DNA from 3 places in the Foliimonas ilicis genome. Region 1 is predicted to be linked to each of the others. Evidence: predicted binding sites of a transcription regulator. Region 1 holds the regulator's gene; each other region holds the start of a gene.
The links. Region 1 encodes LexA, which represses DNA repair genes until DNA is damaged. Its sites were predicted from a motif close to TGTTCNNNNTGTGTTCNG; they were not measured.

Region 1 (7,110 bases):
CCGGACCTGTGCGCCCGAACAGTTATGATTTCTCTTTCGAAAGCTATTTCGACGGCATCGGTGCAAGCGGCTTCTTTCTGAGTGAGCCGAAATTGATGCCGGAAAGCGCAGGCAGCTTCTCGATCTGGAACGCCGCAGAAAATGCGCGCAATGCGATTGCGGATCGTATTCGGAAAAAGATCGGCGGACCAGAAGGGGAAATCGCCGCCGCCTTGGTCGTTGGCGTGCGGGCTGGCATACCGGAAGAGATCAACGAGGCGATGCGCCGAACCGGAATCTATCACGTCATTTCCATTTCCGGCCTGCATATGGCGTTGGTAGCCGGCACGATAATGGTCGCTTTACGCACGATCTTCGCATTTTTTCCGTCCTTTTCCTCGCGGCGGCCGGTGAAGAAATACTCGGCCTTCATCGCGCTTTTTTCGATTGCCTCATATCTCTTCATCTCGGGTGGCGAGGTGGCGGCGCAGCGAAGTTTCATCATGCTGGCGGTGATGCTGATTGCGGTCATGTTCGACCGGGCGGCTCTCAGTATGAGAAACCTCGCCATTTCGGCCATGATCGTCATCGCTATCTCGCCGCACGAGGTCGTCGGGCCAAGTTTCCAAATGTCGTTCGCCGCGACTGCCGCATTGATCGGCGCTTATGCTGCCTGGTCCGATTATCGTTCCCGAAGGCGAGGCTCGCCGCCTGAACGCAGCCCATCGGCGTTTCGTTTCATATCGCGACAGGCCGTTGTGTTTCTGGTCGGCCTTGCCGCGACCTCAATCATCGCCGGGCTGGCTACGACCGTATATGGAGCTTTTCATTTTCAGCGCGTGTCGCCGCTGACTTTGGCGGCAAATCTTGCCGCAATGCCGTTCGTTTCTGCGATCGTTATGCCGTTCGGCGTCATTGCCGCCGTCGCAATGCCTTTCAATCTGGATGGGCCGTTCCTCTATATAATGGGGTGGGGACTGACCATGATGATTGAAATATCCGTCTGGTTTTCCGAACGCTCACCCATCGATGCTGTCGGCCTGATCCCGATATTCTCAGTGCTCGCGATTACTATTGCGCTTGTGTTCGCGACCATGATGACCACACGGATCAGACTTCTAGCGATACCGTTCGCCGTGGCCGGGGTCCTAACTCTGCCTGCTGCACAAACTCCCGATATTCTCATTTCAGAAGATGGACGTCTCGTCGGGGTGGTTCTGGAAAACGAACGCCTTGCCATCAATCGGGCAAAGCCAAACGCGTTTACGATCGACAATTGGAAACGCGCATTGAACGCTGAAAATCTGATGGCCCCGATTTCGAAGCAAAAGAATTCTACGGCTGAAGATCAAAGCTTGAAGAAGGATCCCCACTCCACCGCTTCGGATCGAGGTTCGAATGGCCTTGCGCAATTTGCAGGAAAACCATTCGACTGTTCGAATTCAGCCTGCGTGTCTACGCATCGGTCTGGAGCGCTTATTGCGCATGTTTCCGATTCCAAAGCGGCTCAACCGTTTTGCGAAAAGGCTGCTGTAATCGTGATTGAGGATGCGACCGCACAGTATCCGTGTAGCGACGACGGGCCGCTAATCGTTGGAAAGCGCGAGCTCGCACAATATGGAAGCGCAGCGATTTTCCTGGGTAAATCCTACGACGATCTTGTGGGCGAAACACCCAGACCAAGAGCGGTATTGCAGTTTGCTATCAGCAAACCCTATCGCCCATGGCATACGCAACGCGCATTTTCCCGTGAGGCGAGGGGATTGGCACCCTATCAACGCCCGGACAATTCAAAGAGAAGAAATCTATCGCCGGGTACGAAATCGTCACCCGGCAGCGTCATAGACTAGCTCTCGGAGCCGTCAGTAGCGCCGGATCAGGCCGACCAGCTTGCCCTGAACCTTGACACGATCAGGCCCAAAAATACGCGTTTCATAGGCGGGATTGGCAGCTTCCAGCGCGATGGATGCGCCCTTTTTGCGAAAACGCTTGAGCGTCGCTTCTTCCTCATCGACGAGAGCAACGACGATTTCACCCGGTTGAGCCGTATTCGCATTGCGAATGATGACCGTGTCGCCGTCGAAAATACCGGCTTCGATCATCGAGTCGCCCTTGACCTCAAGCGCATAATGCTCGCCGCCCATGATCATCTCCGGAGGCACGGAAATGGAATGAGTGCGGTGCTGTATCGCGTCGATCGGGACACCGGCGGCGATACGCCCCATGACAGGAATGGAGACTGCCGCGCTGGCGTCGTCGTCATTGCCGGCTTTGAAGGGCGACTTCGTTTCCGGCTTGCGGCCAAGGCTGCCTTCGATGACGCTGGGCGAAAACTTTCGAGGCGATGGAGCCAGACCCGGCGCAATTGAATCTGGCAGACGCAAAACTTCAAGCGCACGCGCCCTGTTCGGCAGGCGCCGGATGAAGCCGCGTTCCTCCAGGGCAGTAATCAGCCTGTGGATGCCGGACTTGGACGCAAGATCAAGCGCCTCTTTCATTTCATCGAAGGAAGGCGGGATACCCGATTCCTTGAGACGTTCATGAATGAACAGCAGGAGCTCATGTTGTTTGCGCGTCAGCATTCCCGGCCTCTCGGAATCATTAAAAACAAAACCAGAACAAACACTATCTGTTCCAGTTGTGTTCCGCAATATTTTAAATTTTAATGAATCTGTTGATGCTTTGTTCATCTCAACCGCGTCACACGGCAGGTGTCGCCACGTGATGAGGCCGGGGCATTCGGCGCGCGAATTATGAGTGCGTCCGCATCCGAAAATGTGCGGAGCATGGACGAATCCTGAATTTGGAAGGGTGTTGCCACTAAGCCTTCGCCGGTTTCGATCAGGCTGGCGCGCACATAATCCTGCCGATGATCGTTGGCAGCCATCGCCTCCCCAAGCCGCGCTTCCTCTATTACGGGGGCGTAGGGACGACCGCCAAGGCGCGACAGGAGGGGGACGAGAAAGAGGTGAGCACAAATGAGGCTCGCGACCGGGTTTCCGGGCAGGCCTATACAGCGCGTCTCTCCGACACGGCCAAACATCAACGGTTTGCCGGGGCGCATCGCGATACGCCAGAAATCCAGCCTCATGCCGTAATCAGTCAGGACATCGTGAACCAGATCGTGGTCGCCGACCGACGCGCCGCCGAGCGTGACGATGACGTCTGCCCTTGCATCGAGCGCTGCCTGTACGAGATCACCGATTGCGCCCTTTGTATCGCGCGCAATGCCGAGATCCATAACGCGGGCACCGGCGATCTGCGCAATCGCGCCGACGCCATAGGCATTCGATGCGATGATCTGGTCCGGTGCGGTTTCACTGCCGGGCGGCATGAGTTCGTCGCCGGTTGCGATAATGGCGACGAGCGGCTGCCGCACGACTTCAAGTCGCGGATGATTGCCGGCCGCTGCAAGCGACAGTGCAGCCGGGTCGAGTTGCCTGCCTGCTTCAAGAAGGACGTCGCCTTCGTTGAAATCCAGGCCGCGACGGCGAATGTGGCGTCCTGCGCCGACCGTCTCAGTGATTTCTATGGTGTCGGAACCCAGATCGCGGACATTTTCCTGAATGACGATCGTATCGGCACCTTCGGGAACCGGCGCGCCGGTGAATATGCGCACGGCTTCGCCTTGCCCGACATAGCCTTTGAACTGTTTGCCGGCTGGCGCGATTCCCTTCACCGTGAGGCGTGCCGGAATGCTTCCGACATCTGCCAGACGAACGGCATAGCCATCCATGGCGCTGGCATTGAAGGGCGGCTGCGTTCTGAGCGCCACCACAGGCTCGGCCAAAACGCGTCCCGCGCATTCGGAAAGCGGTACTGTTTCGGAGGCGATTGCTTTCGCGTCGCCAAGCAAACGTTCCAGGGCTTCATCGACAGGCAGCAGAGCCATTAGCGGGCAACCCCATAGTCGCCGGATTTGCCGCCTGACTTTTGGACCAGACGCAAATCTGAAATCACCATGCCTCGATCGATGGCCTTCGCCATGTCGTAGATGGTGAGGCACGCGACAGAGGCTGCGGTCAGCGCTTCCATCTCGACGCCGGTTTTTCCCGTAACGCGGGCAAGTGCAGTGACGCGCAAGCCGGGCAGGGCATGATCGGGTTCGATGTCCACGGACACTTTGGTCAGCAGCAGCGGGTGGCAGAGCGGAATAAGCTCATGTGTCTTTTTCGCAGCCATGATGCCGGCGATCCGCGCCACACCCAGCACGTCGCCCTTTTTCGCATTACCTTCAAGAATGGTCTGCAGCGTTTCGGGAAGCATAGTCACACTGCCTTCCGCTATGGCCGTGCGTTCCGTTTCCGCCTTGCCGCCGACATCGACCATATTGGCGTCGCCGCCTTCGGAAAGATGCGTCAATGAGCGTGAAGGCATTTGGCAGTCTCCGTCAGGATGTAGCGACCCGTTCGCCTTCCAGAAGGCGCCGCGTGGCAGAAGCGACATCTTCCTGCCGCATCAGGCTTTCGCCGACGAGGAATGTACCAATGCCCACTTTTTCGAGACGGCGGCAATCTTCGTTCGAGAATATTCCACTTTCACCGACCAGCAGCCGGTCGTCCGGCCCCATCGGGGCCAATCGCTCGGATGTTTCAAGGCCGATTTCGAAGGTTCTGAGATTTCGGTTGTTGATGCCGACGAGGCGGGATTTCAGGCGAAGCGCGCGTTCCATCTCGTCTTCGTCATGGACTTCGATCAGGACATCCATGCCAAGTTCGAAAGCGGTATCTTCGAGCGCCTTCGCGTCGTCGTCAGTCAGGCTGGCCATAATGATGAGTATTGCGTCGGCACCCCAAGCGCGGGCCTCATGGACCTGATAAGGCTCGAACATGAAATCCTTGCGCAGCGCCGGTAGGCTAACGGCTGCGCGCGCGGCAGTCAGGAATTCCGGCGCACCCTGAAACGATGGCGCATCCGTCAGAACGGACAGACAAGCCGCGCCGCCCTGTTCGTAGGCTTTTGCGAGTGCGGGCGGATCGAAATCGGCGCGAATGAGCCCCTTGGAAGGGCTCGCCTTCTTAATCTCGGCAATCAGCCCGAATTGCCCGGCCGCGCGCTTATTTTCCAGCGCCTTCAGGAACCCGCGAGGCGCATCCGCGTCAATCGCGCGTGCCTTCAATTCCGAAAGCGGCATGCGCAATTTGGCGGCCGCGATCTCTTCGCGTTTGTAGGCCTCGATTTTTCGCAGAATATCGGCCATTTTTTATCCGTTGGACACTTTGATAAGACGCTTCAGCACGTCGAGAGCCGCGCCATTATCGATAGCTTTGACTGAGCGCGCGATGCCGTCTTCAAGGGTTTCGGCCGTGCCGGAAACCACAAGACCGGCACCGGCATTCATCAACACCGTGTCGCGGTAAGCGCCGTGCGCACCCGAAAGAAGCTTGTTCAGTTCCGAAGCGTTATAGGCAGCGTCCCCGCCGCGCAAATCCTCGGTTCTGTGACGGCTGAGGCCAAATGCTTCGGGCGTCAGCGTAAAGCTGCGGATCTCACCATTTACGAGTTCGGCAACATGCGTTTCGCCCGTCGTGGTGATCTCGTCATAGCCATCGCCATGCGCTACCCAGGCTTTTTCGGTGCCGAGCGTTTTCAGCGTTTCCGCGACCGGCAAAATCCATTCGGGCGAGAACACGCCAACCATCTGACGCTTTACGCTTGCCGGATTGGAAAGCGGCCCGAGAAGATTGAAGATCGTGCGCGTGCCGAGTTCTGAGCGGGTCGGACCGACATGACGCATTGCCGGATGATGCGAGGGCGCAAACATGAAGCCGATACCGGCCTCTTTTATGCAGCGCCCGATAGCTTCAGGGTCGAGATCGATCTTCACGCCAAGGGCAATCAGAACGTCAGCCGCACCCGTTTGCGACGAGAGGCCGCGATTTCCGTGTTTCGCGACGGGCACGCCAGCACCAGCCATGACGAAGGCGGATGCGGTCGAGATGTTGACGCTGTGTGAGCCGTCTCCGCCGGTCCCGACGATATCGACTGCGCCCGCCGGCGCAACCACCGGCAGCATCTTGGCGCGCATGGTTGCGACTGCGCCTGCGATTTCGTCCACGGTTTCACCGCGCACGCGCAGCGCCATAAGGAAGCCGCCGATCTGACCGGGCGTCGCGTCGCCCGACATGATCGTGTCGAAAGCATCTTTTGCTTCTTCGAAGGTGAGGGGTGCGCCTCCCGCGACCTTCGCTATGTATGTTTTGAGCGCGCTCATCGGATCAGAATGAGAGAGCCTGATCGATCGCGGTACGGTTCGTTTGAACCTCATACTGCGATTGAAGGCGTGCAACGAGCTGATCGAGAACATCGTCCGACATGCCGGAGGCGAAATTGTTGCGATCGGTTTCCGCGACGCTGTTTGCATCCGCGCCGGCTGGTTCGAAGACTTCTGTCACCTTGAACAGGATCTTCGCATTGCCGGTCGGTGCGGAAATCACGTCCACGCCGCCTTCCTTGACTGCGAACGCAGCCGTGACACCGTCGCGACCGATATCACCATCATCGGCCTGGCGGCGCAGGCCGCGCTTGGTCTGCTTTTCAAGCGACAGCTCGGTCGCGATGTCGTCCAGCGAAGTCCCGTCCGTGACGCGTTTTTCGAGTTCGGTAGCCTTTGCAAGGAGGCGCGATTCGGCTTCCGCGTTCTTCCAATCGGTGACGACGCGGTCGCGGACTTCGTCCAGCGTGCGGTCGCGGGGCGCAACGACGTCTTCGATTTCGTAGAACACATAACCGCTGGCGCCGATGTTGACGGGCGGATTTTCCATGCCCTGGTCCCCCTCGAACACGGCCTGAACGAGTTCGCGTGACTGCGGCAGATCATTGACGACGCTGCCATCCGGACGTTGTCCGGCACGATCCATCGCTTCGACGGTTACGATTTCGAGATCGAGCTTGCCTGCCGCTTCCTGCATGGTTTCGCCATTGGCGCGCGCATCTTCATATGCATCGTGCACCTGAACGAGATTGCGGCTGGCTTCCGAGATTGCGATCTGCTGGCGAATCTCGTTGCTGACTTCGGCCAATGGCTTGACGACTTCCGGCGTGATGGCGGTCACGCGCAAAAGCACCGGACCGAAACTACCTTTGACGACCTGGCTCACTTCATTGGCCGAAAGCGCAAAAGCGGCATCT
Region 2 (7,110 bases), on a different contig from region 1:
ATACCAATGTCGAGCTTCTGCTTGCGCAGGAAATATTCCCGGTGTGCGCGCCGGGCGTGGCGGCACAGATAAAAACGCCCGCCGATCTCGCGAAATTCCCGATGATTTCCGATCAGAACACGATGTTTTCATCCGAAAGCTGGCTGATAAATGCGGGCATCGAGAATATTTCGATGAAATCCGGGCCTGTTTTTACCGATCCGGTGCTTTGCATCGAGGCCGCGATTGCCGGACAGGGCATCATGCTTGCCTGGCAATTGCTGGCGGCGGATGCGCTGGCGGATGGGCGTCTGGTCGATCCATTCGGATCGTCCGCCAAAAGCGGGCTGGGCTATTATCTGGCGACGCCCAAGAACCGCCGTCCGAGTGAAAACGTCAATGGATTCAAGCGATGGATTTTTGCGGAAATCCAGAGCACGATCGACCGCATGTGCCCGCCACGCTGAAATAATATGGCGACAAGCGCCATCAGACTTTATGTAAAACCAAGACAGCAAGATTTGGAAAGCAGACATGACCTCACATATTCGCGACGTTTCCGCCTCCATCGATCCCGAAAAACTGGATAAATTGGGAGAGGTCGCGGTGAAAATCGGCCTGCAGCTTCAGGCCGGGCAGGATCTGGTCATGACCGCGCCGGTAGCGGCACTGCCGCTGGTGCGCCGCATCACCGAGCATGCCTATCGCGCGGGCGCCGGTCTGGTGACGACCTTCTATTCGGACGAGGAAACGACGCTCGCACGCTATCGTCATGGCCCCGACGCAAGCTTCGACCGGGCTTCCGGCTGGCTTTATGAGGGAATGGCCAAAGCGTTCGAAAACGGCGCGGCACGCCTTGCAATCGCAGGCGACAATCCGATGCTTCTGGCCAAGGAAGACCCAACCAAGGTTTCGCGCGCCAACAAGGCGAATTCCATCGCCTACCAGCCAGCACTGGAAAAGATCGCAGGCTTCGACATCAACTGGAATATCGTCGCCTACCCGAACCTTTCCTGGGCGAAGCAGGTGTTTCCTAATGACGCCGAAGACGTGGCGGTGGCCAAGCTTGCCGATGCCATTTTCGCCGCATCGCGCGTCGATGTCGCCGATCCGGTCGCAGCGTGGAAGCATCACAATGCGGAATTGCGCAAGCGCACCGAATGGCTGAACGGAAAGTCATTTCAGGCATTGCATTTCACCGGCCCCGGCACCGACCTCACGGTCGGCCTGGCGGATGGTCATGAATGGCATGGCGGTGCATCGACCGCGAAAAACGGCATCACCTGCAACCCGAATATCCCGACCGAGGAAGTGTTCACGACGCCGCATGCGCATCGCGTCGAAGGCCACGTATCCAGCACCAAGCCGCTGTCGCATCAGGGCACGCTGATCGACGGCATTTCCGTGCGCTTCGAAGGCGGGCGGATCGTCGAAGCGAAAGCCACGCGTGGCGAGGAAGTGCTGAACAAGGTGCTCGATACGGACGAAGGCGCGCGTAGGCTTGGCGAAGTGGCCCTGGTGCCGCATTCGTCGCCGATTTCGAAAAGCGGTCTGCTGTTCTTCAACACGCTGTTCGACGAAAACGCCGCCAGCCACATCGCGCTCGGCCAGTGCTATTCGAAATGCTTCATCGATGGCGCATCGCTGACGCCGGAGCAGATTGCGGCGCAGGGCGGCAACAAGAGCTTCATCCATATCGACTGGATGATCGGTTCCGACCAAATCGACGTCGATGGCATCGCCCAGGACGGCTCGCGCTCGCCGGTCATGCGCAAGGGCGAATGGGCGTAAAGCTCAAATAGTCAGGCCGCGAACGCTTCCTCATAGCGTTCCGGCTTGAATCCGACGAGCAATTTTCCGTCCGTTTCAAGCACGGGCCGCTTGATCATGGAGGGCTGCGCCAGCATGAGCGCTATAGCTTTCTGCGCATCGAGGTCCTGCCTGTCGGCATCGGGAAGCTTGCGAAAGGTCGTGCCGGCACGGTTCAGCACCGTTTCCCAACCGGCCCGGTCGCACCACTCGACCAGCTTGCCGCGCTCGACCCCTTCGGCCTTGTAGTCGTGAAACCGATAGGTCACATCATGGCTTTCCAGCCAGTTGCGGGCCTTTTTCATCGTGTCGCAGTTCTTGATGCCGTAGATGGTGACGCTCAATTCGATCTCCTTGCGCAATGAGAGGCTGTTTTAGCCGCACAGCCTCCAACTGCCGACCACATTGTACTGCGTTCGTCTCAATAAGCTGTGGACGAGAAAGAACTCCTTCGCGACAAAGCTGATGGGCTCGATCTCGCGCGAAGGGATGTTTTCGGGGCAATAAAGCAATGTCATATGCGGGGTAAAATCCAACCCCGCCCTCAGACCGCACCTCAACATTGCGAGTGCAAGGCTCTGGTGGAATGCCGCCAATGCGTTGGACGCCTCGCCATATAGAACGCACGGATGATTGGCTGGTCTGCCGTTGAATGTCATCAGCCGATCCAACGTAACTGTGACCGGTGCTGCCGTAACCGACTTTGCCGCCTGCGTTGCCGCAAAGATTGTCTTCGACTTGAGCCGCGTAAAATCGCCCACATGATTGAGTGACATATGCCTGCGTTCAATCGGCAGCATGCGGGATTTTATGCCAGCCAAGGATTTGATCTCTCGACCTATCTTTTGGCTTTTCAACGCAGTTTCCTTGTCTGGAAACAACGTGAAGAAAAGACGATTACGCCGCTTTGGCTCAGGATCACCAAAATCAAAGCTGAACTGACTCATGCACTCCTCCCAGGAAATGCCTCGCCCTCCATTTTTCTTTAACTAAGAACAAAACAAGAACATACGCAAGCGAATTTCGATGAATTGTATCATCGCCAGGGAGAGGTCACTCCGCGCGCCCGATCGGCCTGACGAAGCGCTGCTCCAGAACCTCTTTGCCCCATTGCCCTCCGGAATATTCTTCGGCCAATGAAAAGCCATGCGTCTCATAGAGGTGCCGGGCGGCGTCCAGACCGTGGAATGTCCAGAGATGCGTCTCGCGGAAACCCTGCCGGTCACAGAATTCGAGTGCCGCAGACAGCAGTTCCCTGCCTACCCCCTGACCTCGCACATCATCCCCGATGATAAACCAGCGCAGATGAGCGATGCCGGAACCCAAATCCTCACCGTCGATAGCCACCGTGCCGACGACCTCACCCTCTCGAACGGCAAGCCAGAGCCCGTTGCAGGGCCGGTCTATTCTTTCGGAAAACTCAGCCAGTCCAGCGGCGACCTTGGCTTCGAACGGGCGGCCGAAACCGGCGGTCCGTGCGTAATAATGGGCGTGCATCTCCGTGCATCGCGCCAGAGCACCGGGGCGGTAGCCCGTTTCGATGGTGATGGCGGACGGCGTATCCTCAATCTTGCGACCAGCGGCGAGCGCGTCCGCGTAGAGCCGGAGGCCATCGGCGACAGTTCCGTGCTGGCTTGGGCTCAAGCGCGCCAAGGCCTCCCTCACCTGCCGCTTGGCAAAATTGTGGATGCCGGACACCGTCGTCTGTCCCTTGATCGTGAGCGAGAGGAGTTTCGTCCGGCCATCCGCCTTTCCGGGCGTCTCCACCACCTCTCCCGTGTCCACGAGCTTGCGAAGCAAGCGGCTCACGCTCGACTTCTCCAGAGCCAGAAGATCGGCCAACTCGTTGGCCGTCATCGCGCCTTTCGCATCGATCTCCAGCAGAGCATGGACCGAGGATGGTGGCAGCCCGGTTCCGGCGAGGGCATCGCGCATGAAGCCAAGTTCCCGGACAAGGCGGCGCGATGCGTCACGGATAAGTTCGATCTGAGAGGCCGGTACCGTGGTCACTTTGATTACCCATTTTGTTGTATTATGCAACTATATGGGATCAAACCTTCACAATCCGCAAGGGCCTTTCGGCTTTGTTGCCCTTACCCCGCCGCCTGAACGACGGAAACCACAGTGCAGCTTTCGCCCGATGGGATCAGCAGCACCTGCCCGCCATCTCTGGGCAGCTTATAGAGTGGCACCTGGCCAAGGTTTGATACGAGCGCGGCGCCTTCGGGGAAGCCCGCCAGTACATCCTGGCATTTCATGGAGAATGGCGCGATCCTGACCATTGCGCCTTCACAGGCAGACCCGTTTGGCGATGCGAAGACAACTCCTGCTGCCGCTCCGCTGTAGGATTCAGTAGCGTAGTTCATGCCGACAAGCGCCTGTACGGCATGCTTGTTGGGCTCGGTCTGGTTCCATTCCGAATGCACATCGTACTGCGCGCCGTCTCCAAGTATCTGCCCCAGAACCGGAAAGACCGTACCGCATGTGGTCAGGCCCGCCTGTTTGGCGTGAGCGAGGAAAGGCGTATCCGGCAATGCCGCGTTCGGCCCTCCAGCCGCGACCGATGCGTCTTGCGCGAAGACATCCTTGACGGCCGAAAATTGCATCGCGGCAATGCCCGCCGCTATCCCAACCGCAATGCCTGCTACCGAAATCAGTGCGGTGCGCACCCAGCGCTTCTTCGGCTCACGAGGAACTTCGGGCGTTTCCTCCACGGCAGCACCGCCGTCTTTTCTGGACATGATGCGATCATGAATGGATTGCTGGTTCATATGGTCTCTTTTTCATTTACTCGATTGCCGACAGCGCCGTAGCCAGCCCTTTGAGCGACGCGGTTACGGTGATGGTTTCGCCAGCGGTCGTTAGGTAGGAGATGTCTGGGGCCGCATCTTTTGCGATCTGTTCGCGCAATATCGGCCCGACGGGCACTTTGCCGACGCAAACGACCTCATTGCATCCGTCCATGACAACATTGACGGGGCTTTGCCGCCCCGGAAACTGCAACGACACCGATCCATCTGCTTTCGCGGAAGGCGGAGTGCGCAGGATCATGAACGGCTTTCCATCTTCGCTGGCTGCCAGAGACCAGCTAAAAACGGTTTGGCCGGACTGGTCCTCAATCACCTGACTGACATTGCAAATCCTTTGCTGCGCCTCGAGGTTCTCGTCGCAGATGAGGGTCCAGTTTTCGAATGGCTGGATGCTCCTGCGGTATTTGCCCAACGGCACGCCGGCAGGCAAAACGACATCGGATGGCTTGATCCTGAAACCTGGTTGCGAAAGCTCCTGTCCGACAGAAGCGGGACTAGCGGACAGGACAAGGCAAGCCATGATCGCCAATCGATAGCTAACAGCGATGACTTGCCTGATCATCCGGGCCTCAATTCAACGTGAAGCTCAGACCTGCGCCAGCTCCCCAGTGCCCGCCTGCAGTCGTGGCAGACAAATTGGCTCGGACCTTGCCATTGTCACTGGTGTAGCCGGCACCAAATGCCGCCGCCCCTTCGCCGCGCCAGACACCGCCGCCCAAGGCGACACTGACCTTTCCGGGATTGTCGTCGTAGCGGAGCGATGCAGCGGCCAAGCCGATCGCTGCAGCCTGTCTGGCTTCACTGCGAACCGAACCCATGTCCCGATTGAGCTGGCCGAACTTCTGGTCGGTGTAGTTGTTCGCCTCGCTAAGCGTGGTCGTCGCCACCTTGTCAGTATAGCTGTTGGCAGTGTCGATCGCGTAGCTGACGCGGGTGTCCGTGTAGGACTTGGCCGTATCGAGCCCGTCCTTGAGCTGACCGACATTGACTGCATCATTATTGGCAACACCGGTTGCGACATTGGATATCAGAACCGGAGCATTCGGATCACCACCGACGAGCGTCATGCTGTTTTTCTTGGTGCCGTCGGGATTGGTATCATATTTGACGGCATTCTGATCGAGCTCACCCAAGCCGCCTTCCAGGTTTTCGATCGCGGAGTTGGTGGCATGAAGCTGGCTGCCATTGATGGCATCGGTACTGTCTGCCGAGATCCGTCCGGCCGCGACATTGGTGACTGTTCGCTCAGCTCCGGCATCACCCACGCTGACGGTTCCCACCGGCGCCGTGCCGGCGAAATCATAGTTTTGACCTCGGATGGTGGTTCCTGCCGTGCCGGTCGCGGTCTGTGTCTGCGAGCCTGCACCCAGCGCTACATCGTTGGCGTTGTTGGCGGTCGCACCTTGACCGATCGCCACCGCGCCATTGGCTCCCGTGGCCGTGGTCGCGCCATTGCCCATGGCGACGCTGCTGTCTCCATTAGCCACGGCGGTCGGGCCGACAGCGACGCTTTCCTGACCGACGGCCTGACTGTCCGCGCCCGTTGAATTGGCGTGGAAGTATTTGTTTCCACCGCCGCCAGCATTGCTAAGATCGGTAAGGCTCTGATTGACGGCCGCGAAGCTGTCGAACACCGAGGTATAGGTCGACCCCTGAATATTGTAGGTCGGCCCGGTGATCGAACCGTTGGGATTGACGATCGAACCGCCGCCCAAACTGTTGGCGATGCTGCTCGAGAGACCGTAGAGCTGGCTGCCGTTGATGGCGTCCAGGCTGGCTACGGACACCTCACCGTCGGTGACGCCGGTAAGGACACGCGTTCCACCCGTTGAATTGTTGAAACGTACGATATCGCCATCGGTCTGCGCCGCAACGGTAATGTCGCGGGTCGTTGCATCCTGACGGACGAGGCCGATATTGCCGCTGGTGATGTCGTCCTGAAGGTTGGCGATGTCGCCGGTATTGGTCTTCACCTGATCGTCGAGCGCAGTCAGCGCGCCGCCGACGGTGGTTTGACTGCCACCTTGTATGTTGTAGGTCGGGCCAGTGAAGATGCCGGTGGCCGGGTCGTAACCCGCACCGCCACCGAGAGCTGCGGCTGTGTCGGCCAGTCCCGTGTTGGTCGTGTTGAGCTGGCTGCCATTGATCGCATCGGTGCTGGTTGCCGACACTTCGCCATCGGTCAGGCCTGTAAGCGTACGGGTGGCTCCGCCCTGGGCATTGAAGGCCACCGTATCACCGTCCGTGCCTGCGCCGACGGTGATCGGTGCATTGACGCCGGGTGCCGATTGCTGGACGAGACCGACAGTGCCGGAGGAAATGGCATCGTTCAAATCTGTGAGATTGCCGTCCACGGCGGCAAACGCGTCTCCTGCATTGTTATAATCGCCGCCCTGAATCGTGTAGGTCGGCACCGACAGCGTGCCATCAGGATTGACGACCGAGCCGCCGCCAAGCGCGATAGCGATGCTTTGGCTCGTGCCGAAAAGCTGGCTGCCATTGATAGCATCCG
Region 3 (7,110 bases), on a different contig from region 1:
AGCCTCTATGCCGTCATGCCACCATTCCGGCGCGATGCGCTCTGGCCCTTCGGAATGCGCGACTTTGTGGAAAACACGCCGCCAGCGGAAATGGCTGGGTGGCCCCTCCGGTACTTCGACTGCGCTTACTTCGACAGGTTCGGGATTGGAGAACAGGCGGATCGGCCTTTCCGCCGATATTGGCTGCGGGTTTTCCTTTTGTTGCCGAGGAGCTGCGGAAAAAGGAACCGACATCACCGCGCGCTCGGGAATATGGCTTTCGACTGCAACGCTACTCAAGACGGCATCGGTGCCGTGCCGCGCACGAATACGGTCGGTAAATATCGCCAGACCTTCGCCGTCGTCGGCTGAAGCATTCGTCAAATCGGATTGCCTTGCGTCGAAATTGGCGGTTTCCAGAACCGACAATCTTATGAGATCGAAGCCGTAGCCAGCGTCGATTTCATTGCCGAGTGCACCGAGCCGTTCCTGAAACAATTTTTGGACAAGGGCCGGCTCACGCAGCGGATGCGATGCGCCGATGGTGATGCGGCTGACCATGCCGTCCACTCTGAACAGCAAAAGCTGCAAGGCGCGCGCGCCTTCCGCGCGGCGCTCCAGATCTTCTTTCAGAGTTCCGGCAAGTTGAAAGATCAGCCCTTCCACGCCCTCGATCGCCGATACAGGTTCCGGCAGGTGGCGCTCCACCGAAAGAGGCGGCACGGGCAGGCGGGGCGAGATTGCTTCTTCTATGGACCCCAAGGCCTGATCGAGCCGCAGGATGAGTAACTTTCCGAAACGGCGAACGAGCGGTGCACGCGGTGCCTGCATGACGGCGCCAACCGTACGCAGGCCCACGCTTTCGAGGCTGGTGCGCGTTTCCGGCTGGAGGCGAAGGGCGGAAAGAGGCAGGCGCGCCAGAAAATCCTTCTCGCCGCCATCTTCTAGAATGAGCGTGCTGGAAAATCTGGCCGCAGCCCATGCAGCGCCGGGCGTTGAGGCGAGACCTGCGCGTGCATCGAAACCCTGATGGAAGAACCGCGCCAGGAGATCGTCAAGCAGTGCTTTTTCGCCGCCGAAAAGATGCGCGCAGCCAGTGATGTCGAGCAGCAGGCCGTCCGTTCCATCGATCGCCACCAGCGGCGTATAGCGGTCGCACCAATCGGCCAGACTTTCCAGCAACAACCGGTCGGCATCAGGATCGGCTTCCACGATTTCGATGGAGGGATGCATGGCGCGTGCATCGGCAATGCCCATGCCGCGTTTCAGCTTGAGCCGTTCAGCCTGCTCGTCGATTGCCGCGATGCGCTGGGCGTTCTTCTCGCGATGGCTGACCACCAAGGGCTGCGTCTGCGTTTGCCGGTTTGAACGCCAAGACCTCCCCAGACGCTTGCGCAATATCCGTTCGATGGTCAGACGCGGAAACCACACTGCGAGTATTCTCTGGCAGCGCGGCTCGTCTTTCCTCAAATGCGTAGTCATCGGCGTACCACTCCAGGGTGAACTGTCCGGTTCGGGCAAGGCGGCTTTTGTCGATCCTGACCGTGAAACCTGGTGGCCCGATCGAGCCGTCGAGCGCGCCTTCCATGGTCTGGCGGGATGCGGCGGGAGCAGGCGATATAACCAGCCGCAGCGTGGCTGCGGTCGGTTCCGGCTCTGCAGCCTGCCGCAAAAGGAAAATCGGACGGCCAGCGAGTTGCGCGCGCCGATGCAGGCGCCGTGTTGCGGTCAGGTCCAGCCTTTGGGAATTGCCCCGAATTTCCAGAAGGACAAGCGAAAGCGCCTTCAACTGCGCTGCTTCCTCGGCCACCCACAATGCGTCGACAAGCTTGGGCATACGGGCAATCAGAAGGTTTTCGGGCTTTATTCCGAAGCGGGAATGAAGCCCCGGCGCATAGGGAAACCCTGCTTCCTGAAAGATTTCATGCGTGCCGATCCATAAAATGGGAAGGCGCTCTTCCGCCCTTTTCAACATCAACCCGGCAAGAGAAAGCGCAAAGCCTGCGACCGAACCGGCATCGCGGGTCTGGTGCCCATGAATTTCCGTCAGTGCCGCTTTCGGCAAGCCGCCTCCCAGGGCTGCATCGAAATTCTGCACACCGGTCGGCACATAAGGGTCTTTTGGAACGGCCACGCCATTATGGCGGAGCACGATGTCTCCATCATCGGACTGCTGCGAATCGAGCGGCACTTCCAGCCTTTCGGGCAGGGTCCCTTCGATCCTGGCTATTGTCCGGCGCAGGGAAAAAAGTGTCTCCCGCGCCACGGCTGATGTCGCCATGACGGTAATGCTTTCCGAAAATTGTTCCTGTTATGTTCCTATAGATTCCAAAGCCGACCCGAAGAGTCAAGCGGCATAGAGGAGAATTTATTCCTGTGGATGCGATTCACAAAGCAGCCGGGCAGTGCGGCTTATTTCTCCGGCTTTCGAGAAAGCCACTCGAAAGGTGCAGCATGAAAGGCTATATGCCCGTCAAAGGACAAAAAATGGCCCGTATCTACAAGACCCGTTCCTGGCACGATCAGCTTTCGCCTTCCATCGATGAGCTGGAGCTTTTGGCTCTGGAAGCTTATGCGCATCTGCCGGAAGAGTTCCGCAAGCTTACCGGCGAAATCATCATTCAATTTGCCGAGTTTCCGACCGACGAGATCATGGATGATCTGTCGCTGGAAACGCCTTTCGACCTGCTTGGTCTTTTCGAAGGGCGCGGCATTGCCGAACGCTGGAACCCGCAGACGGGCGAAGGCCCCAACCGCGTCACGCTCTACCGGCGGGCGATCATCGATTATTGGGCCGAAAACGAGGAGACGATGGGCGACATCGTCACCCATGTCCTGATCCACGAAATCGGCCACCATTTCGGCCTTTCCGACGACGATATGGAAAGGCTGGAAGAGGAAGCTGATTCCAGCAATCAGCCTTCCGCCGGCGAGCTTGGCCAGTAGTTTTCTGGATTAGTGTTCGCTGAGTTTCGTGTCGGGCGTATATTCCTTGCCTTCGACGTCCTTAACCACGGCCTGCCCGCAGCGCATCGTGTTCGTGGCGGTATCGAAAGCGTAAGTGGGCGAGCCATAAAGGTGCCAGCCCTTGTTGAGCGCTGCCGTTACTTTATGACAGAAGCTTGCATCATCGACGGCGGTCAGCAGGCGGTAGAGTTTCATACTTTATCCTTCGAAATGTTCGTTTCGCCCGCTCTGGCGAGCAGTTTTTCGGCTTGCGCGAGATGCAAGCGTTCGACCATGCGGCCATTCATCGAGATTGCACCTTTTCCAGCATTTTCGGGCAAAGCGAAAGCCGAAACGATATCATTAGCTTCGGAAATCGCTTCATTTGATGGCGAAAAGGCACGATTTGCCGGTTCTATCTGCGCCGGGTGGATGAGCGTCTTGCCATCGAAACCCATAGCCGCCGCTTCCGTGCATTCCTTGGTGAAGGCATCGATGTCGCGGAAATCATTGCTTACGCCATCGAGAATTTCGAGCCCGCCAGCGCGGGCGGCCAGAATCATTTGCATCAGCCATGGCACGAGATAGCGCCGGTCCGGCGTCGCAAGGATGCCGGTGTCTTTGACGAGATCGTTGGTCCCGGCGACGAAGCAGGCAAGCCTTGCTGCAGGGTCTCGTCCGAGTTCGGCAATAGCACCGATGTTCAGCATCGCCTTCGGCGTCTCGATCATCGCCCATAGCCTGACGCTATCTGGCGCGTCATTGTCGTCGAGCACGTCGCCCGCTTCGAGAATGTCACGCGCGGTATCGACCTTAGGAAGCAGGATGCCGTCCGGCTCGCATTCCATCGCGGCGGTCAGATCTTCCGCGCCCCATTCGCCCGAAAGTGCATTGATGCGGATGATCATTTCGCGTCCTGGCTTGCGCGCTGAAAACAGCGCCTTCAACCTGTCGCGCGCCGCCTGCTTCTCGGATGGCGCGACGGCGTCCTCCAGATCGAAAATAACGCAATCGCAGGCGAGGCTTTCCAGCTTTGCCAGCGCTTTTTCGTTGGAAGCGGGAATGTAGAGAACCGAGCGGCGCGGGCGGAAAATCTGATTGAGCATGGGCGAATTCATGCATCTCAAACAGGCGACGCGCAAGCCCTTGCGAACAGGCCGCGAAACTGGTTCCCTCTCGACGATTCGAGCTGAAAAAGGTCTGGTTCATGGCGCGTTATGATGTCGTCATCGTCGGTGGAGCGATTGTCGGAAGCGCCGTCGCCTATTATCTGCGCGAGGAAGGATTTTCAGGTTCGATCGCCGTGATCGAACGCGATCCCCAATTCTCTCAAGCCGCCACGACGCTTTCCTGCGCCTCGATCCGTCAGCAATTCTCTATCCCTGAAAATATTCGCCTTTCGCAGTTTACGCTCGGCCTTTTCCGGCGGCTCAAACAGGAATTCGGCGAAGAGGCGGATATCGGCTTTCGCGAGAAGGGCTATCTCATTCTCGCCAGCGATGACGGCCAGAGCATTCTGGAAGCCAATCACCGTGCGCAAGAGGCTGAGGGAGCCGACATTCTGTTGGAAGATGCTGAAGCGCTTGAGCGCCGCTTTTCCTGGATTTCGACGGAAGGCATAGTTGCTGGCGCCTATGGCCGTTCGGGCGAGGGCTGGTTCGACGCGCATGCACTACTTCTGCTGTTCCGCAAGGCGCTCAAGAGCAAGTCCGTCGATCTCATCTTAGGCGAGGTAGTGGCGATGGAGCGCAATGGCACCAGCGTCGATTCGGTGACTTTGGAAAGCGGCGATAAGCTCGAGGCAGGCATCGTCGTCAATGCGGCGGGGCCGAATGCCGGCAAGGTTGCGGCGATGGCAGGGCTTGTCCTTCCCGTCGAGCCGCGCAAGCGCAACGTCTTCGTGTTCGAAGCGCATGACCGCTTTACCGATATGCCTTTGATGGTCGATCCGAGCGGTGTCTATGTCCGGCCGGAAGGCAGCGTCTACATTACCGGCGGTGCCGAGCCAGAAGATACAGACGGCCCCGCTGATCCTAATGATTTCAATCCCGATTGGCCGCTTTTCGAAGAGGTGATCTGGCCGGTTCTGGCAACGCGCGTTCCCGCCTTCGAGGCGATCAAGCCGACACGCGCATGGGTCGGCCACTATGATTACAATGTGCTCGACCAGAATGCGGTGATCGGGCGGCATCCCGAGATGACGAATTTTCTGTTCGCCAACGGGTTTTCCGGCCACGGACTCCAGCAGGCTCCAGCAGTCGGCAAGGCAATTGCCGAACTGATCGTTCATGGCGGATACCGAAGCATCGATTGCTCGGCATTCGGTTATGAGCGGATTGCCGAGAATCGGCCATTTCGCGAGCTGAACGTCATTTAAGCATCGATGATTTGAGCGAAAGCGCGTTTTCCAGCGCGTGAAATTGCGCGGTATTGTCGAAAATGCACCAGCTTTCCGCGTTTGCCGCTTTCATGTTTCCGGCGATGGTTTCAATGCGGTCGGGCTCGTAATTCGAATGATAGATGCGCGGCGAGCCGTGCATTCGAAAATATGCGAGGCCATTCCAGCCGCCCGGTGATGTGGCGTCAGGAACGGGCGGCGGGTCTGCGGCGACGCGCGAGATTTTAGCATCTTTGAGCATTGCAGTCGGCTTCGGCCCGAACCAGCTTGCGTGACGCGGCTCTAGAGCAATCGGCGTATCACTTCTCGATCTCAGCTCATCGAAAAACTTTGATGCAATTTCCGGTTCGAAACGCAGGCTAGGCGGAAGCTGGACCAGAAGTACGCCGAGCTTTTCTCCAAGGCCATTTGCTTCGGACAGAAATTTCTCCAGAAGCGCTTCGCATTCCTTCAAACGATGCTCATGCGTAATGGCTTTCGGGATTTTCACCGAAAAACGGAATATTTCAGGAACAGACCGAGCCCATTTTTCGTAAGTTTCGCGCCGATGCGGTCGGTAAAAGCTGGAGTTGATTTCGACCGCGTTCAGTTGGCGCGCATAGCGTTCGATATGCGCGCCATCGCCCGGAAATGCATCTGCATGGTGCGATGCTATGCTCCAGCCTGCCGTGCCGATATAAATGCGATCCATGCCTTGCATCTGGCAGTAAACCGGCGAACGTCAAGCCGTTGACGTTTAGCATCGCAATCCCTATCTGAGCCGGGTCAGGGCGGGAAGCCCCTGCCGCTCGCGGCCAAAAGCCATGGTGAAGCTTCCCTCTAAAATTCGTTTCCCCTGTCATAGCGACGGCCGAAACGGCAATGCGGGCTCCCGTTCTTTTATGCGCCGTTTGTGAAAGCAAGGAGCGAAACGATGACCAGCATTCAGTCATCCGACCACAAAACACATGCCCGCAGGCTGCGCGATGCGCTGGCTGCCGAAGGGCTAACCATATCGCACGCCAAAGCGCTCGAACTCGTCGCCCGCCAGAATGGTGCGCGCGACTGGAACACACTTGCCGCGCGTCCTGTCGAAAAGAACGAGCCTGCGATCGGCGCGCCCTTTTCGGTAGGCGAAAACGTAGCCGGAACCTTCAACGGCAATCCGGCGCAAGGCCGCGTCATCGGCCTGTCGGAAACGATCAAGCCCGATCTCTGGCGCGTCACCGTCGCGTTCAACCCGCCGGTCGATGTGGTGACCTCGAAGCTGTTTTCCTCGCCGCGGAAGCGCGTGGAAATGGTGGTGGGCGCCGATGGAAAGTCGCGCCGCCTGACTGGCACCGAAACCGGCGTCATGGCTTTGCAAAGAGCCTGATCGGCTTCAAGTGCTGTTTTTACGATCACATTAAGGGGCAGCAGCAATGCTGCCCCTTTGATTTGCCGGCCAGCTTGTGTAAAGCGTTTCAGAGAAATCCTTAGGTCGAACCCACGGACTGATTGCGATGGAAAAATTCACGAAGCTGACTGGCGTTGCCGCGCCCATGCCGATTATCAATGTCGATACGGACATGATCATTCCGAAGGATTATCTGAAGACGATCAAGCGCACGGGTCTACGTGCGGGACTTTTCGCGGAAATGCGCCTCAATGATGATGGCAGCGAAAATCCTGATTTCGTGCTGAACAAGCCGGCTTATCGCAACGCTCAGATTCTTGTGGCGGGTGATAATTTCGGTTGCGGATCGTCGCGCGAGCATGCGCCATGGGCGCTTCTCGATTTCGGCATTCGCTGCGTGATTTCGACCAGC

Region 2: the regulator LexA is predicted to act here: its motif matches at 2,780-2,797, upstream of ABFT80_RS21660 (2'-5' RNA ligase family protein).
Region 3: the regulator LexA is predicted to act here: its motif matches at 2,283-2,300, upstream of ABFT80_RS01970 (ImuA family protein).

Annotation. Positions count from the first base shown of each region.
Region 1 covers NZ_JBDUUH010000002.1:32,276-39,385, reverse strand. Annotated here, with positions in the region: gene ABFT80_RS05575 (ComEC/Rec2 family competence protein) at 1-1,829, shown strand, start outside; gene lexA (transcriptional repressor LexA) at 1,842-2,561, opposite strand; gene ABFT80_RS05565 (molybdopterin molybdotransferase MoeA) at 2,666-3,871, opposite strand; gene moaC (cyclic pyranopterin monophosphate synthase MoaC) at 3,871-4,356, opposite strand; gene trpC (indole-3-glycerol phosphate synthase TrpC) at 4,370-5,179, opposite strand; gene trpD (anthranilate phosphoribosyltransferase) at 5,183-6,193, opposite strand; gene ABFT80_RS05545 (SurA N-terminal domain-containing protein) at 6,198-7,110, opposite strand, start outside.
Region 2 covers NZ_JBDUUH010000011.1:180,646-187,755, forward strand. Annotated here, with positions in the region: gene ABFT80_RS21645 (LysR substrate-binding domain-containing protein) at 1-446, shown strand, start outside; gene ABFT80_RS21650 (aminopeptidase) at 514-1,770, shown strand; gene ABFT80_RS21655 (ArsC family reductase) at 1,782-2,132, opposite strand; gene ABFT80_RS21660 (2'-5' RNA ligase family protein) at 2,163-2,735, opposite strand; gene ABFT80_RS21665 (bifunctional helix-turn-helix transcriptional regulator/GNAT family N-acetyltransferase) at 2,842-3,798, opposite strand; gene ABFT80_RS21670 (hypothetical protein) at 3,882-4,559, opposite strand; gene ABFT80_RS21675 (invasion associated locus B family protein) at 4,576-5,160, opposite strand; gene ABFT80_RS21680 (YadA-like family protein) at 5,168-7,110, opposite strand, start outside.
Region 3 covers NZ_JBDUUH010000001.1:412,925-420,034, forward strand. Annotated here, with positions in the region: gene ABFT80_RS01965 (Y-family DNA polymerase) at 1-1,317, opposite strand, end outside; gene ABFT80_RS01970 (ImuA family protein) at 1,259-2,260, opposite strand; gene ABFT80_RS01975 (metallopeptidase family protein) at 2,467-2,925, shown strand; gene ABFT80_RS01980 (DUF1737 domain-containing protein) at 2,935-3,141, opposite strand; gene ABFT80_RS01985 (HpcH/HpaI aldolase/citrate lyase family protein) at 3,138-4,031, opposite strand; gene ABFT80_RS01990 (hypothetical protein) at 4,024-4,146, shown strand; gene ABFT80_RS01995 (NAD(P)/FAD-dependent oxidoreductase) at 4,133-5,302, shown strand; gene ABFT80_RS02000 (DUF72 domain-containing protein) at 5,295-6,014, opposite strand; gene ABFT80_RS02005 (glyoxalase superfamily protein) at 6,237-6,677, shown strand; gene leuD (3-isopropylmalate dehydratase small subunit) at 6,805-7,110, shown strand, end outside.